Regions from separate parts of the Vibrio kanaloae genome, predicted to be linked through region 2. Evidence: predicted binding sites of a transcription regulator. Region 2 holds the regulator's gene; each other region holds the start of a gene.
The links. Region 2 encodes CRP, which controls carbon source genes, mostly activating them, when cyclic AMP is high. Its sites were predicted from a motif close to TGTGANNNNNNTCACA; they were not measured.
Positions count from the first base shown of each region.

Region 1 (3,203 bases), 450 kb from region 2:
TCTTGTGCGACCAAGCTGGTGAAAACGCTATCTCGGTTAGACAAATACACGCTTGCAATGCCTTGTTCAGACAACGCGTTCTTGATCAGACGACCTTCACTACCGGTTCGAACCAAGACTGCAATATCACCCGCATTCACAGCATGTTGTTTTTTGCCGTTATCAAAATAGGCTTGTTGATTTTGAGAAGCGGTCAGAATGGTTTGAATTTGACTCGCCGTCGCCTCAGCCATGGCTTTGTGATATTCGCCTTTCGGTAATGGCTTATCTTCCGCTTCTTGTAGCCAAAAGGTCAATGCATGCTGAGTTTCACCATTCATCACCCACTGGCGTTTGTCAGCCGATGGGCTAGCAGCAACGGGTAAGAATGGAATGTCTTGGTCGTAGATAAACGGGCTATCCGAATTCATAAACACTTGGTTTACCGCGCTGACCATATCAGCACTCGAACGCCAGTTAGTGCCTAACGTATAGTGAGCACTAACTTGGTTTCTTGCCTTAATGTAGGTAAAGATATCTGCGCCACGGAAGCCGTAAATAGCCTGCTTCGGATCACCGATCATAAACAGACCGCATTGCGGGTTATCTAAATAGATTCGGCTAAAAATACTGTATTGCAGCGGATCGGTATCTTGGAATTCATCGATCATCGCCACTGGGTATAAGGTTCGAATTCTCTCCACTAGCAATGATTGCTCATCCACATCAATGGACGCGGATAACTGAGTCAACAAATCATCAAACGATAACCACTGCTTTTGCTGTTTAGCTTTGGCTAACATGGTTCGGCAATGGGTAATGGCATGCGCCAGCAATGGAGCTTTTAGATCTGCTGGAGAATTTAAGAAGTCCTCAATCGCTTCGAAAACGGCGTGCTGAGGTGCAGTGCCTTTCGGTGTTTTTTCAATTAACGTGGCTTGTGAGAACTTCTCTAGTTTATCTGGAAACTGGTAATCATGAGTGTCGCTCTGCGCCCATGCCGTGACGGCTTCTAACCAAGTCGGTAAAGATTTCTTAGTGTAGCTACGCTTGTTCACATCTGAACCTGAAATCAAAACCAAAAAGTCCGCTTCGGATTCGCACCACAACGCCTTAAGTTGCTTCACTTTATCTAGGTTTTGATTGTGCAGAGTTTGCAGGTCGCCCGACATTGCTTCGACGGTTAGCTTTAGTGGAGAACCCGTCAGATAACGATTTACGTCAGCCAATAGAGAAGCGGGAGAACCCCAAATATTGCGTACTTCGCCCGCGAGTTGAATGGGTAGCGGGTAAAACTGCTTACGCCAATAGTCGGCAACTACTTGCGCTTTCAAGTGGCTTTCATCGGTCACAAATTCATTATCAAAACGGCTTCCAGATTCAAAGGCATTTTGGGTCAACATGCGCTGACAGAAACCGTGAATGGTGTAGACCGCCGCCTCATCCATTTGCCTTTCAGCATTGAGCAGAGTTTTCGCCGCGCCAGCATGATCATCGATGGCTTGTAACAAAGGCGCAATCACTGGGTCGTCACTTTGCCCACGTGCAAACGCAATCCGTGCATCATGGATTCGCGCACGAATACGATCCCGCAGCTCGGCCGTAGCCGCTTCAGTAAAGGTCACCACCAGAATTTGGTCTACAGTTAGTGGCTCATGGTGTCGTGTAGCTTCCGTCAGATCACCTTGCGGCGCAGCAGTGCCGTGCCCGAGCAGTAGGCGCAAGTACAAGCCAGCAATGGTGAATGTTTTACCAGTACCCGCTGATGCTTCAATTAAACGCGCGCCATGAAGTGGAAACGTCATGGTATCGAGTGTCTGTGGAGCGATTACCTGAACACTGCTTATGGTCGTCATGCCTTACTGCCTTTTGATAGATGAGTCTGTTAAAAATGTGACTATTGCTATAAATGTGACCTAGCGTGGAAAACGTCATTCAATTTACGTCCTACGCTGATTTGTTAATAGTTAGTGCGATCTCTCTCACGGATCAATTCAAATCGCCTCGCTACTATGCGCCCACGAGTTCAGGAGCGCCTGTGAGTTTTGTACTTTACGGCGTTACTTTGAACCACAGAATAATGGTCCCTCTGACCTGTGGCCGTACAGCGAACGCCCTACACTAATAATGATTTACTGGCGGCCACTTTATTTCCTGTACCTTGCTTCAATTCACCTTGATTCCCTTCATCTTGAAAGCAAGCGTATCAAACTCTTACCAGCGACTCTCTTTTGTCTTTCATTAATTCAGCGCACTCGCTATTGATCTTGTCGATCACAGCCACCTACTCCTGATCTTCCAGATCGGCTGCAGCCAACCTTGCCGCCTGCAACACAAGTGTCGAGTACATACGTGATTGAGCAGCCAGTTCATCATCCCACTTAGGCCAAATTCGTGAGATGTAGGTATCTCTGCCCTCGCCCGTAAAGGCGAAGCTGTCATTAAAGGTATCGGTCATTTTCTTGAGTGACTTTTCTTCGTCATCGACCCATTTCCCACGACTAAAGCCCGCTTCAACACCAGCTAATGCGGTTTTCGGGAAGTAAGGCAATGGCGCTGTCATGCCTTGATAAGACAGTCGTACTAACTCAGCCAACAAGCTCTTCGCCTGCTGTGCATCGCCAATCGGTTGTAGCGTTTGGTGAACCACGCCTTCTTTTCTGTCGTAGCCAATAATATGGGTCGTTTTTCCGTGTCCCATCACTGCACAACATAGATGATCAATCCACGCTGCCAAATAATCTTGAGAGCGTATTTTACCGCTACGGAAACGAACTAGACCCGATTGATAGTTTTGAGTTAACCAACCCATCAAACGAACAGGCTTACCTTCGCCTAACACATCAAATTCGATATTCACTTCGAGATCTTGCTGCGGTGATCCGCTCACAAATCGAATCTCTTTGGCTAAGTCTTCCGCTTGAACACGGTTGGTTTCAAATTCGATATCACCAAAGGCGCCGACCGGTAATCGGCCCTGTGCTTTTTGCTCAGAGACAAACAGTCGAACCGCTTCGTCTGCACCTTCAGGGTGGTCGAGCAGCACTTGCAGCAAAGCATCCTTAAGTTGGAAACTCTCTAAACCATTAAGTACAAATGGCTCATCGTCTTCCATCACAGGAAGTGGCGGCTCAAACACCACTTTTAGGCGGCGATTAAAGAAGTACTGCACTGGCAAACGCCAAAAACGCTGTAACTCAACCAAGTCGAGTTCTAACGGGTAC
Region 1 is NZ_AP025497.1:750,903-754,105, reverse strand. Features, by position in the region: gene recB (exodeoxyribonuclease V subunit beta) at 1-1,835, opposite strand, end outside; gene recC (exodeoxyribonuclease V subunit gamma) at 2,264-3,203, opposite strand, start outside.
Region 1: recB (exodeoxyribonuclease V subunit beta) is a predicted target of CRP. The motif match lies at 1,951-1,966, and genes of this name have one in related genera.

Region 2 (3,203 bases):
TTACGCCATGGCAAGAGATCCCTGAAAATTCAAATGTGATGTTCTACGAAGGCCTACACGGCGGTGTAGTAGACGGAGACATCAACGTCTCTAAACATGTCGACCTGCTAATCGGTATGGTGCCAATCGTGAACCTTGAATGGATACAAAAATTCGTTCGTGACACACGCGATCGCGGGCACTCGCGTGAAGCAGTAATGGACTCAATTGTTCGTTCAATGGATGATTATCTTAACTACATTACTCCTCAATTTTCACGTACTCATATCAATTTTCAACGAGTTCCAACCGTAGATACATCCAACCCACTCAACGCCAAAGGGATCCCTAGTTTAGACGAGAGCTTCGTAGTTATACGTTTGCGTGGCATCAAAAACGTCGATTTCCCATACCTTTTGGCAATGATTGATGGCTCATTTATGTCTCGCCACAACACGCTTGTCGTGCCAGGAGGAAAAATGAGTTTTGCTATGGAGCTCATTGTAAGACCAATCCTGCAACAGCTCATCGAAACCGGAAAAATAGGTTAACGGTACGTCGTTCTTATTGATTACTTTTCATACCGTGATCATGTGCACAATTTTGCGTAAAAAATCGTAGCTTGGTCACGATTAAAATCAAGAAATAGTACCTGAAAAAGGATACTATTCTTAAACGAAACACAAGATAGCTTGCAGCACTCAACTAGTGCTCTTATCCTAACGAGTCAATCCAGGCTTAGCTAAAATACGGAAAGCAGCAAGCATACCCTGCAGAGGAAGTAAGATATTATGGTTCTAGGTAAACCCCAAACCGATCCAACATTAGAGTGGTTCCTTTCACACTGTCATATTCATAAGTACCCTTCAAAAAGTACTTTGATTCATGCTGGTGAAAAGGCAGAAACCTTGTACTACATTGTGAAAGGTTCTGTGGCAGTTCTTATCAAAGACGAAGAAGGTAAGGAAATGATTCTTTCTTACCTAAACCAAGGCGACTTCATCGGTGAGCTTGGCTTATTCGAAGAAGACCAAGAGCGTACTGCGTGGGTTCGAGCAAAATCTCCTTGTGAAGTTGCTGAGATTTCTTTCAAGAAATTCCGCCAACTTATCCAAGTGAACCCAGACATCCTGATGCGTCTTTCAGCGCAAATGGCAAGCCGCCTACAAGTAACTAGCCAAAAAGTTGGTGACTTAGCGTTCCTTGACGTAACCGGTCGTATCGCTCAAACGCTACTAAACCTAGCGAAACAACCCGATGCAATGACTCACCCTGACGGCATGCAAATCAAGATCACTCGTCAAGAAATTGGCCAGATCGTTGGTTGTTCTCGTGAGACAGTAGGTCGTATCTTGAAGATGCTAGAAGAGCAGAACCTAATTTCTGCACACGGTAAAACTATCGTGGTATACGGCACTCGTTAATCTCGATTAGCTGAGCCAAAAATTTGAAAGCCACCAAATGCAAATTTGGTGGCTTTTTTTGTTTTTTGAAGATGCGAGAGCGTTACGAAATAGAGCTTCGTCCGTTAACCGTTGGTGCTTTCAAAAATCTTGTCAGCCGATGCTGCGACAAACCCGGTATAAAGCTCACCATTCGCCATCGCATAGCGCTTAGCAAACTCATAGAAGCCACCAGGAATCGTCTCATTGCCTTCAACAAATGAAACTGGGACTTTATCTGCCATTGTTGATGATTGTTCTAATAAGACCTCTGGAGAGCCTTTAACCTCACCTCCAGACGCATTGATAGTGAATCCCGACTCATTCAGATAGTCATTCACGGCCTGCACTTCATCGAATTTATTAAGTTGGTTCACACTCACCGTAAAGTGGTTAGCTCCATATCCATGAGCCGCTAACCAAGACGCGTATTCACTCTCTTTTGCTAGCACTTGGAAATCTGCGAAGCTCAAATCCCAGAGACGACCACCAAACAAGAATTCATGACCTTGAAGCTGACTTGCATCAACTTGCTCAACCAACTTAGCAACGATCTGTTGCAACTCACTTGAGCACTCTTCTACCTTCAATTCACTAATGAACACTTTCGGCTGTTTTGGATCTGGATGCTCGTAATGCTTAGCAACTAGCTTCTTGCTCTCAAACAGGTAATCGCCACACGCTTTATAACCTAACTCAAGGAAAGGCTTAGCCAGCGTTTCAATTCCCAGCGGAGCTACATTGAAAGTACGCAGTGCAATATGATCATTAATCAGCGCTTCGTCTTCTTTTAGCAACTGGTGTACTTTCTCAGCCGATGGGCACAGCCTGTGAATGTAATCATCCCATAGTGATTTAAATAGTAGATCGGGCGTCATGGTGACTCCTTGTCAGAGATTCTAGCAAGCTAGTAATTTGGATTAGAAAGGGAGAGGCTGAGACACAAAGTCAGCAGCCATCAGCCTGTGACATACTTGTTCTATTATTATCTACCGCCCAATCTAGGTGTCAGGCGTGATGGAAAAGGAAGCGATAACACCACTTCCCTATTTCCAGTTTAACGAATGAGCTTAGTACTCATAGCCTAAATTACAGCTCAAGACCCGGGCTAAATGTCGCGGGCAATTGAGTTTCGTCACCTTCCATTGAAGCCATAGGATAAGCACAGTAGTCAGCCGCATAGTAAGCACTAGGGCGTAAGTTACCTGAAGCACCCGGACCACCAAATGGTGCATCACCACTGGCGCCTGTTAGCTGACGGTTACGGTTCACAATACCCGCTCGAATATGGTCAACGAAGTATTCCCATTCAGAATCATCTGTTGATACTAAACCAGCAGATAAACCAAAGCGTGTGTCGTTAGCTAACTCAACCGCTTGCTCTAGTGACTGGTAGCGAATTACTTGTAACAATGGACCGAAGTATTCTTCATCTGGCAGTTCTGCAATGTGGGTTGCATCGATAATACCCGGAGTCACAAACGCCGCTTGACCCGCTTTTGCTTCTACTAGGCTGACACCACCTAGCGATTGCAAGTTAGCTTGCGCGTCTAAAATAAACTTAGCTGCTGCTTCAGAGATCTGTGGGCCCATGAATGGTGCTGGCTCAGCGAAAGGCTGATCAACACGAATCTTTTGAGTTGCTGCAACAAGCTTATCGATCAGTAGGTCACCCTTCTCGCCAATAGGAATATATAGACGACGAGCACACGTACAACGTTGACCTGCACTGATGAACGCCGATTGGATAATGGTATAAACCGTCGCATCAACATCACCAAA
Region 2 is NZ_AP025497.1:302,991-306,193, reverse strand. Features, by position in the region: gene OCV24_RS01360 (phosphoribulokinase) at 1-530, shown strand, start outside; gene crp (cAMP-activated global transcriptional regulator CRP) at 771-1,403, shown strand; gene OCV24_RS01350 (DUF1338 domain-containing protein) at 1,508-2,299, opposite strand; gene astD (succinylglutamate-semialdehyde dehydrogenase) at 2,511-3,203, opposite strand, start outside.

Region 3 (3,203 bases), on a different replicon from region 2:
TAACTCAGTCTCGTCCTTACCGACAGGGCATGACATTAGAAGAGTCTTTAAACATGTTGGCTGACCTTGTTGAAAACCATAAATTGGATCGAGAAGTGTTTGAGTGCCTAAAAAAACATTCGGAATACTGCTTTGAATTATCAACAGATAAAAGAATGTACGCGTTTTAGCGTTAGCGAGTATTTCAGGGGAAATGCCTTAAATAATTCTCGATGGGAAATGACTCAGCACCATTAACAGAAAAGCGATAGCCGAGGCTATCGCTTTTTTAATAGGGGCTTATTAGACAAAGGAACAGGATGTATAGTGCAAGATTAGTATTGCTTTAAGATCTCGATGATCGCTTGCGCTGTTTCCGCGGCGATAATGGCATCTATGTCATCATCATTTTGGAACAACTCTGATAGCGCCATAATAGTATGGATATGGCTGTCTGAATCCATTGCCGCCAGAGTAATTGGAAGGTAAACGTCTCCGTTGTCTTCCGATTCTAAATCAACACCGTGTTTAAACACCGTCACTTGCAGTGATGCTTCGTTCACACCATCTTCAGGACGAGCATGAGGCATTGCAATCTTTGGGGCTAGAACATAATACGCGCCAATATCTTTGTGCTTTTGCTTGGTAGCTTCAACATAGCTAGCTTCGATTTTATTACGTGCGAGTTGTGTTGACATATTGAATTTGTTTAATAAATTTATTTTGCAACTGACCATCGTTTTAAATTTATAAGTAATTTTATCAATAATAACCCTACCAATATGTGAGTTGGTTTATGTAATGAGAGTTATGTAATTTATTGATTTAGCGAATGTTTGATGATTAATTAGATTTTTGTTAGAACACTACCTTCAAATAATAAAATAGGTAAACCTAATGAAAAAACTCGTCAGTTTGTTCTTCGCTGCAGTAGCGCTAGGGCTTTCAGGTTGTGCAACGGTACTGACTCCAGAAGAGAGCGCACCACTGTTAAGCATGGTCCCACAAGAAAAAGCGCTGACTATTGCTGTCATTGATAAACGTCCATACGTTTTAGAACAAGATAAAGAACCAAAGTTTGAGGGAATCATTCGCAGTTCATTGGGGATACCTTATTCATACAATACGGCGACTCAGCAACCAATGTCTCAGTTTTTGACGGATAGGCTCGTTGCAGGCTTAAAGAAGCAGCAAGTGACAGTGGACTCAGTCGAGACGACACCAAACGAAGACATAACTAAAGTCGTTGAGCAGATGAAAGCGTTCGACAATAAGTCTATGATGTTCGTCTTGAATGAATGGAAGTATGATTTCCACGCGTTCACAGACAACTCTTGGTACAATGTCAATGTGATTATTTATGATGAAGCCGGTAAGAAGTTACTGAGTAAAAACTTTCAAGGTGAGAATGATGTTCCGGATGGCGGCGCGATTATCAATGAGATGCAGCTTATCTACAAACAGCGTTTTGAAGAAATCTTCCAAGATGTTGAAGTAAAAAGTGCTTTACTAAACTAGTTACTGGTGCTCCTATTCTAGAAAAGCCACGTCCTGTGGCTTTTTAGCTAAATCATAGATCTAGTTAACTTATTTTTAACTGTCCCGCCCGGTAGATCTCTCCGATAAGCACTCCGTTTTGCACGATTCTTAACCGCGCGAACGTTTGCGTTAAAAAATGTGATGAAAGTCTCACTTAACTGTTTATACTTCTCTTCCGGTTTTAAGCCGGTGCTTAGCCAATACAAGCCGTCACATGGATATGTGAATGACCCCACGGACCGGACCAGCTGCGTTCCACTGCTTGTATAAGGTGATTCTTACATGAACAACTCGTTGTTACATTCGCTAACTCTGTTAGCTCCTTCATCGCGTAGCGTGTTGCTTGCGGTTCTTTGTCCTGCTCCTTTGATGTCATTTGCTTGGCTCATGCTCTCTCTATAAGGATTACTAGGACACATTATGAATATTCTATTTGGTTTTGTCGGTGTTATTGCACTGATTGCTTGCGCGTACCTGCTATCTGAAAGTCGCTCTTCGATTAACTGGAAAACAGTGTCTCGTGCATTGTTACTTCAAATCGGTTTCGCTGCCTTAGTATTGTATTTTCCGTGGGGACAGTTGGCGCTAACAAGCCTAAGTAATGGCGTTTCAAGCCTACTTGGTTTTGCAGACGCTGGTATTGCTTTCCTTTTCGGTGACCTTGCTACTGATGGCTTCATTTTCGCAGTTCGCGTACTTCCAATCATCATTTTCTTTAGTGCTTTAATCTCTGCACTTTATTACTTAGGCGTCATGCAAAAAGTGATTCAAATCTTGGGCGGAGCGGTGCAAAAACTGTTGGGTACAAGTAAAGCTGAATCTCTTGTTGCAACCGGTAATATCTTCCTTTCTCAGGGTGAGTCTCCTCTTCTTATTCGTCCTTTTTTAAAATCTATGACTCGTTCCGAGCTGTTTGCTGTTATGGCGGGCGGTATGGCGTCGGTAGCGGGTAGTGTTCTCGGTGGTTACGCTGGCCTTGGCGTTGAACTTAAGTACCTTATCGCAGCAAGCTTTATGGCGGCTCCAGGCAGTTTGTTAATGGCGAAGATCATTGTACCTGAACGCGACATTCCCAGTGACTACGAGCATATTGAGCTAGATAAAGCTGACCAAAGCAACGTGATTGATGCATTGGCAAGCGGCGCGATGAATGGTATGAAAGTCGCAGTGGCTGTTGGTACTATGTTGATTGCATTCGTTAGTGTGATTGCCATGGTAAACACAGGATTAGAAAGCTTGGGTGAAACGTTTGGTTTTGCGGGTATTACGCTGCAAGCTATCTTCGGTTACCTGTTCTCGCCTTTAGCATGGCTCATTGGTATCCCGAGTGATGAAGTGTTGATGGCGGGCTCTTACATCGGTCAGAAGATCGTAATGAACGAGTTTGTTGCTTTCATCGACTTCATTGAGAACAAAGCGCTGTTATCTGAACACAGCCAAGTGATTGTGACATTTGCTCTGTGTGGCTTCGCTAACATTGGCTCTATCGCGATTCAGCTGGGTTCTATCGGTGTGATGGCGCCAGAGCGTCGTGCTGAAGTAGCTAATCTAGGTTTGAAAGCGGTAGTTGCTGGTACGCTAGCAAACCTGATGAGTGCATGTTTAGCGGGTATTTTCATCCTGCTTTAAGCTAGATTCAGTAAAAGCGGATACCTTGCTAACGGAGTTAACGTAAGAAGGGTGTC
Region 3 is NZ_AP025498.1:38,463-41,665, reverse strand. Features, by position in the region: gene OCV24_RS14515 (HD-GYP domain-containing protein) at 1-170, shown strand, start outside; partial or broken gene OCV24_RS14510 (PTS sugar transporter subunit IIA) at 315-674, opposite strand; gene OCV24_RS14505 (YajG family lipoprotein) at 877-1,497, shown strand; gene OCV24_RS14500 (NupC/NupG family nucleoside CNT transporter) at 1,939-3,147, shown strand.
Region 3: OCV24_RS14500 (NupC/NupG family nucleoside CNT transporter) is a predicted target of CRP. The motif match lies at 1,656-1,671, and genes of this name have one in related genera.

Region 4 (3,203 bases), on a different replicon from region 2:
TAATAGATTTAGACAGTGTTACAATATCAGGCTTAATACCTGAAGGCTCAAAGCTGAAAAAGGTACCCGTTCGCCCACAGCCAGCTTGTATGTCATCCACAATTAACAATATATCGTGGGCCTTACAAATTTTACTTAATCGTTGTAACCATTCATTTGAAGCGACATTAAGCCCGCCTTCACCTTGAACCGTTTCCAATAAGACAGCTGCTGGTTTATCCATACCGGCCGAATTATCGGTTAACATCGTTTCGAACAATTTTAATCCATCAATGTCAGCGTAACCTTCAAACGGCAAACGCGTAACGTTGTTGAGATCTGAACCTGCACCTTGCCTGTGATGTTGATTACCAGTCGCAGCCAGTGCACCTGCAGTACAACCATGAAAACCATTAGTAAACGCAACAATGCTGCTTCGGCCTTTCACTTTTTTAGCTAACTTGATTGCAGCTTCCACTGCATTTGTTCCTGTAGGGCCGGTAAATTGAACTTTGTAATCTAATGCTCTTGGTTCCAAGATGAAGCGACTCAGTGCTTCTAGGAATTCAGCTTTGGCTTCTGAATGCATATCTAAGCCATGTGTAATTCCATCCATTTCAATGTACTCAAGCAGTGCTTGCTTAAGAATTGGGTTGTTGTGACCGTAATTTAGAGATCCTGCTCCAGCAAGAAAATCGAGGTAACGATCACCTTGTTTTGTTTCAAGCCAGCAACCTTTTGATTTGCTAAAGGTGACTGGAAAACTATTCGAGTATGAACGTACGTTAGATTCCTGCTTTTTAAAAATATCCATGATAAGGCCGTTATTTAATTCCTATTAGTTTGTGATTATTTAAGGGAATTCGATATAAATATTCAGTATCGTGCCGACCGTTGAAGTGAACATTCTCATCTAAGAATGTTGTCACCTCTCCGGAACTACCATTTTTAGCGTCTAGCTTTTTGAATAGTGCCCAAGATGCTTGGTTTGATTTGGTAATGGTGGTTTCAATAGCGTCGATACCCTCCATCCATTCTCTCTTAAGTAAAGCATCAATCATCTTGTAAGCTAATGCATTACCTCTAAACCGAGGGTCAACGGCTACTTGCCAAATAAATAGTACATTAGGCTCATTCGGCTTCTGGTAACTAGAAATAAAACCGGCAAGGTCCCCTTTGTGCTCAACCAAGATACAAGTTTTACTAAAGTGAGTAGACTGCAAAAAATTGCAATATGAAGAATTAACATCTAATGGTGGGCATTCTGAAATTAAGCGGTAGATATCGTTGCCATCAGAAACTTCGGGCTCACGAAAAATCCATTTCTCATTGCTTTTTTCTACAATCTCCGAATATAGCCCCCAAGGCGCTGATGTAATCATATCTAGTTTTTTCCTTCGAACTCTAATTAAATTCCTTTCCATTATGAGCATTTTCACAGCATAAAGATCAACAAATTAACGCCACAAAGCTAAATTATGTGACACATATCACATAATTTAGCGTATTTCATGAATCAAACAATACTTTGAGTTCTAATGTATTTATTGAGATGAAGTTATCGAGACGTATTTTTCAAGGAACAAACACAAAAAAGTAGTTAGACAGAGATTGAGGATAGGAGCTTTTTGAGCATGGTGTTAAGTAGCCGAGTACCCCACGTTTGATAGGTAGTAAGCCATTTACTGAGTCAGACCTATAACCTAATTGATAAGCAATCTCTAGCTAAAGAGATAGCAGTCAGCATCCAATAAGTCGCTAACTGAAAGCACTCCAAACAGTGGTATCTATAAGTCACTATTGGAAATGTTAGCCAAAAAAAAACCTAGCGACGAATCGTTAGGTTTCTAGTATAAAAGCAGTAATAACGAGCTGAAAAAGAAACGGATTCAGATACACCCATTTAACTTTTACTTACTTTAGAGGATCATTATCAGGTAGTGCTTTGTGTATCCATAACGCTAAGCGCTTTTTAATGTTTGCTCCATCAAGCTTACTTTCGGGTAGCGGCGTTATCTGATTCACTTCAACGAGGAACAAATACACCGCTTTAACCTTTATTGGTTGAGATGAATGTGGCAAATCAAAGCCCTGCAACTTTGCCATTTTAAAACCGACCTCTACTGCTTTTTTCACCAGCTTATCTTCATTAATGATCTTCGCGGTTTTCGACATATTATCTCCATCACCTTTACTGAGCGAACAATAAGTATATCAAACAGATATCGTTCACAAGATTACCGTGCTCCCAAATCGAACACTCTTCCTGATAAAACCATAAACGAATCACCGTCTGGGAAAGGATTCTAGTTTGAATGCCATCCACAATGTTTAATGGTCCAAAAAACCACCTTTTTTACCAAAAACTCAATAAATGAGACTTTCAGCCAAGAAACTAAAAATCGAATAAAATTTGACTTATCATTATAAAGAATACGGCATATTATTATCATTTAGTCAATAATCGCTTTCTTTAAAACCAATAACCTTCTGTTATTTAATCAGTTTTATACTAAAACGACTTAGATCATACTTACCGTTTCCTGTAACGAAAATAACTTACAAAACACTCAATAATAAAATAGAATAAACCCACTAATTTTATACTGGTGTTAAAAATGCGTTACCTATGGGCTTCATTCTGTCATAAAAATCCAATTCTCGGACGAATCGTTCATATCCTTGTTATGTTGGTAGCGTTAGCTTCTATCGTTGTTCCACTGATCTCGACAGATGCAACAACAATACTAATGGCACTGGGTGTAGCCCTTGTGTGTATTGTTCTATTCGTTTTCTTTGCGCTCAGTGACAAAATGCGTTCAGGCATGCACTAAACTCCACTTTTCATAACTTGCCGTCTCTTTTCGATCAGCGATATTAAACTGATCGTTTCCAGAGAAGCAAAAACGCCCAAAGGTGTTCACTTTCGGGCGCTTTTATCTCAGTAATTGTTAACTCACCAACATACTTAATATAAGTGTGAAAACTCTTCTATTCGACTCTTACCGCGCAATAATAAAAAATTCAAAAAGCGGGAGGTTGAGGTCGTGATTATTTTGTCTTCTTCCACGCCGTGATTCTCAAGTAATGCTTTTACGAGATCCAAACAAGCAATTTCTTCGCAGAAATGCGCATCAGAGCCCGTAGAGAAGTAAACGCCAATTCGCTTACCAAGCTCGACAATTTTTGAGCATCGCACATCACTTCCTTTTCGGCTCTTGCCT
Region 4 is NZ_AP025498.1:474,521-477,723, reverse strand. Features, by position in the region: gene ectB (diaminobutyrate--2-oxoglutarate transaminase) at 1-793, opposite strand, end outside; gene ectA (diaminobutyrate acetyltransferase) at 804-1,361, opposite strand; gene OCV24_RS16395 (DUF5062 family protein) at 1,894-2,154, opposite strand; gene OCV24_RS16390 (hypothetical protein) at 2,598-2,813, shown strand; gene OCV24_RS16385 (phosphatase) at 2,948-3,203, opposite strand, start outside.
Region 4: ectA (diaminobutyrate acetyltransferase) is a predicted target of CRP. The motif match lies at 1,459-1,474, and genes of this name have one in related genera.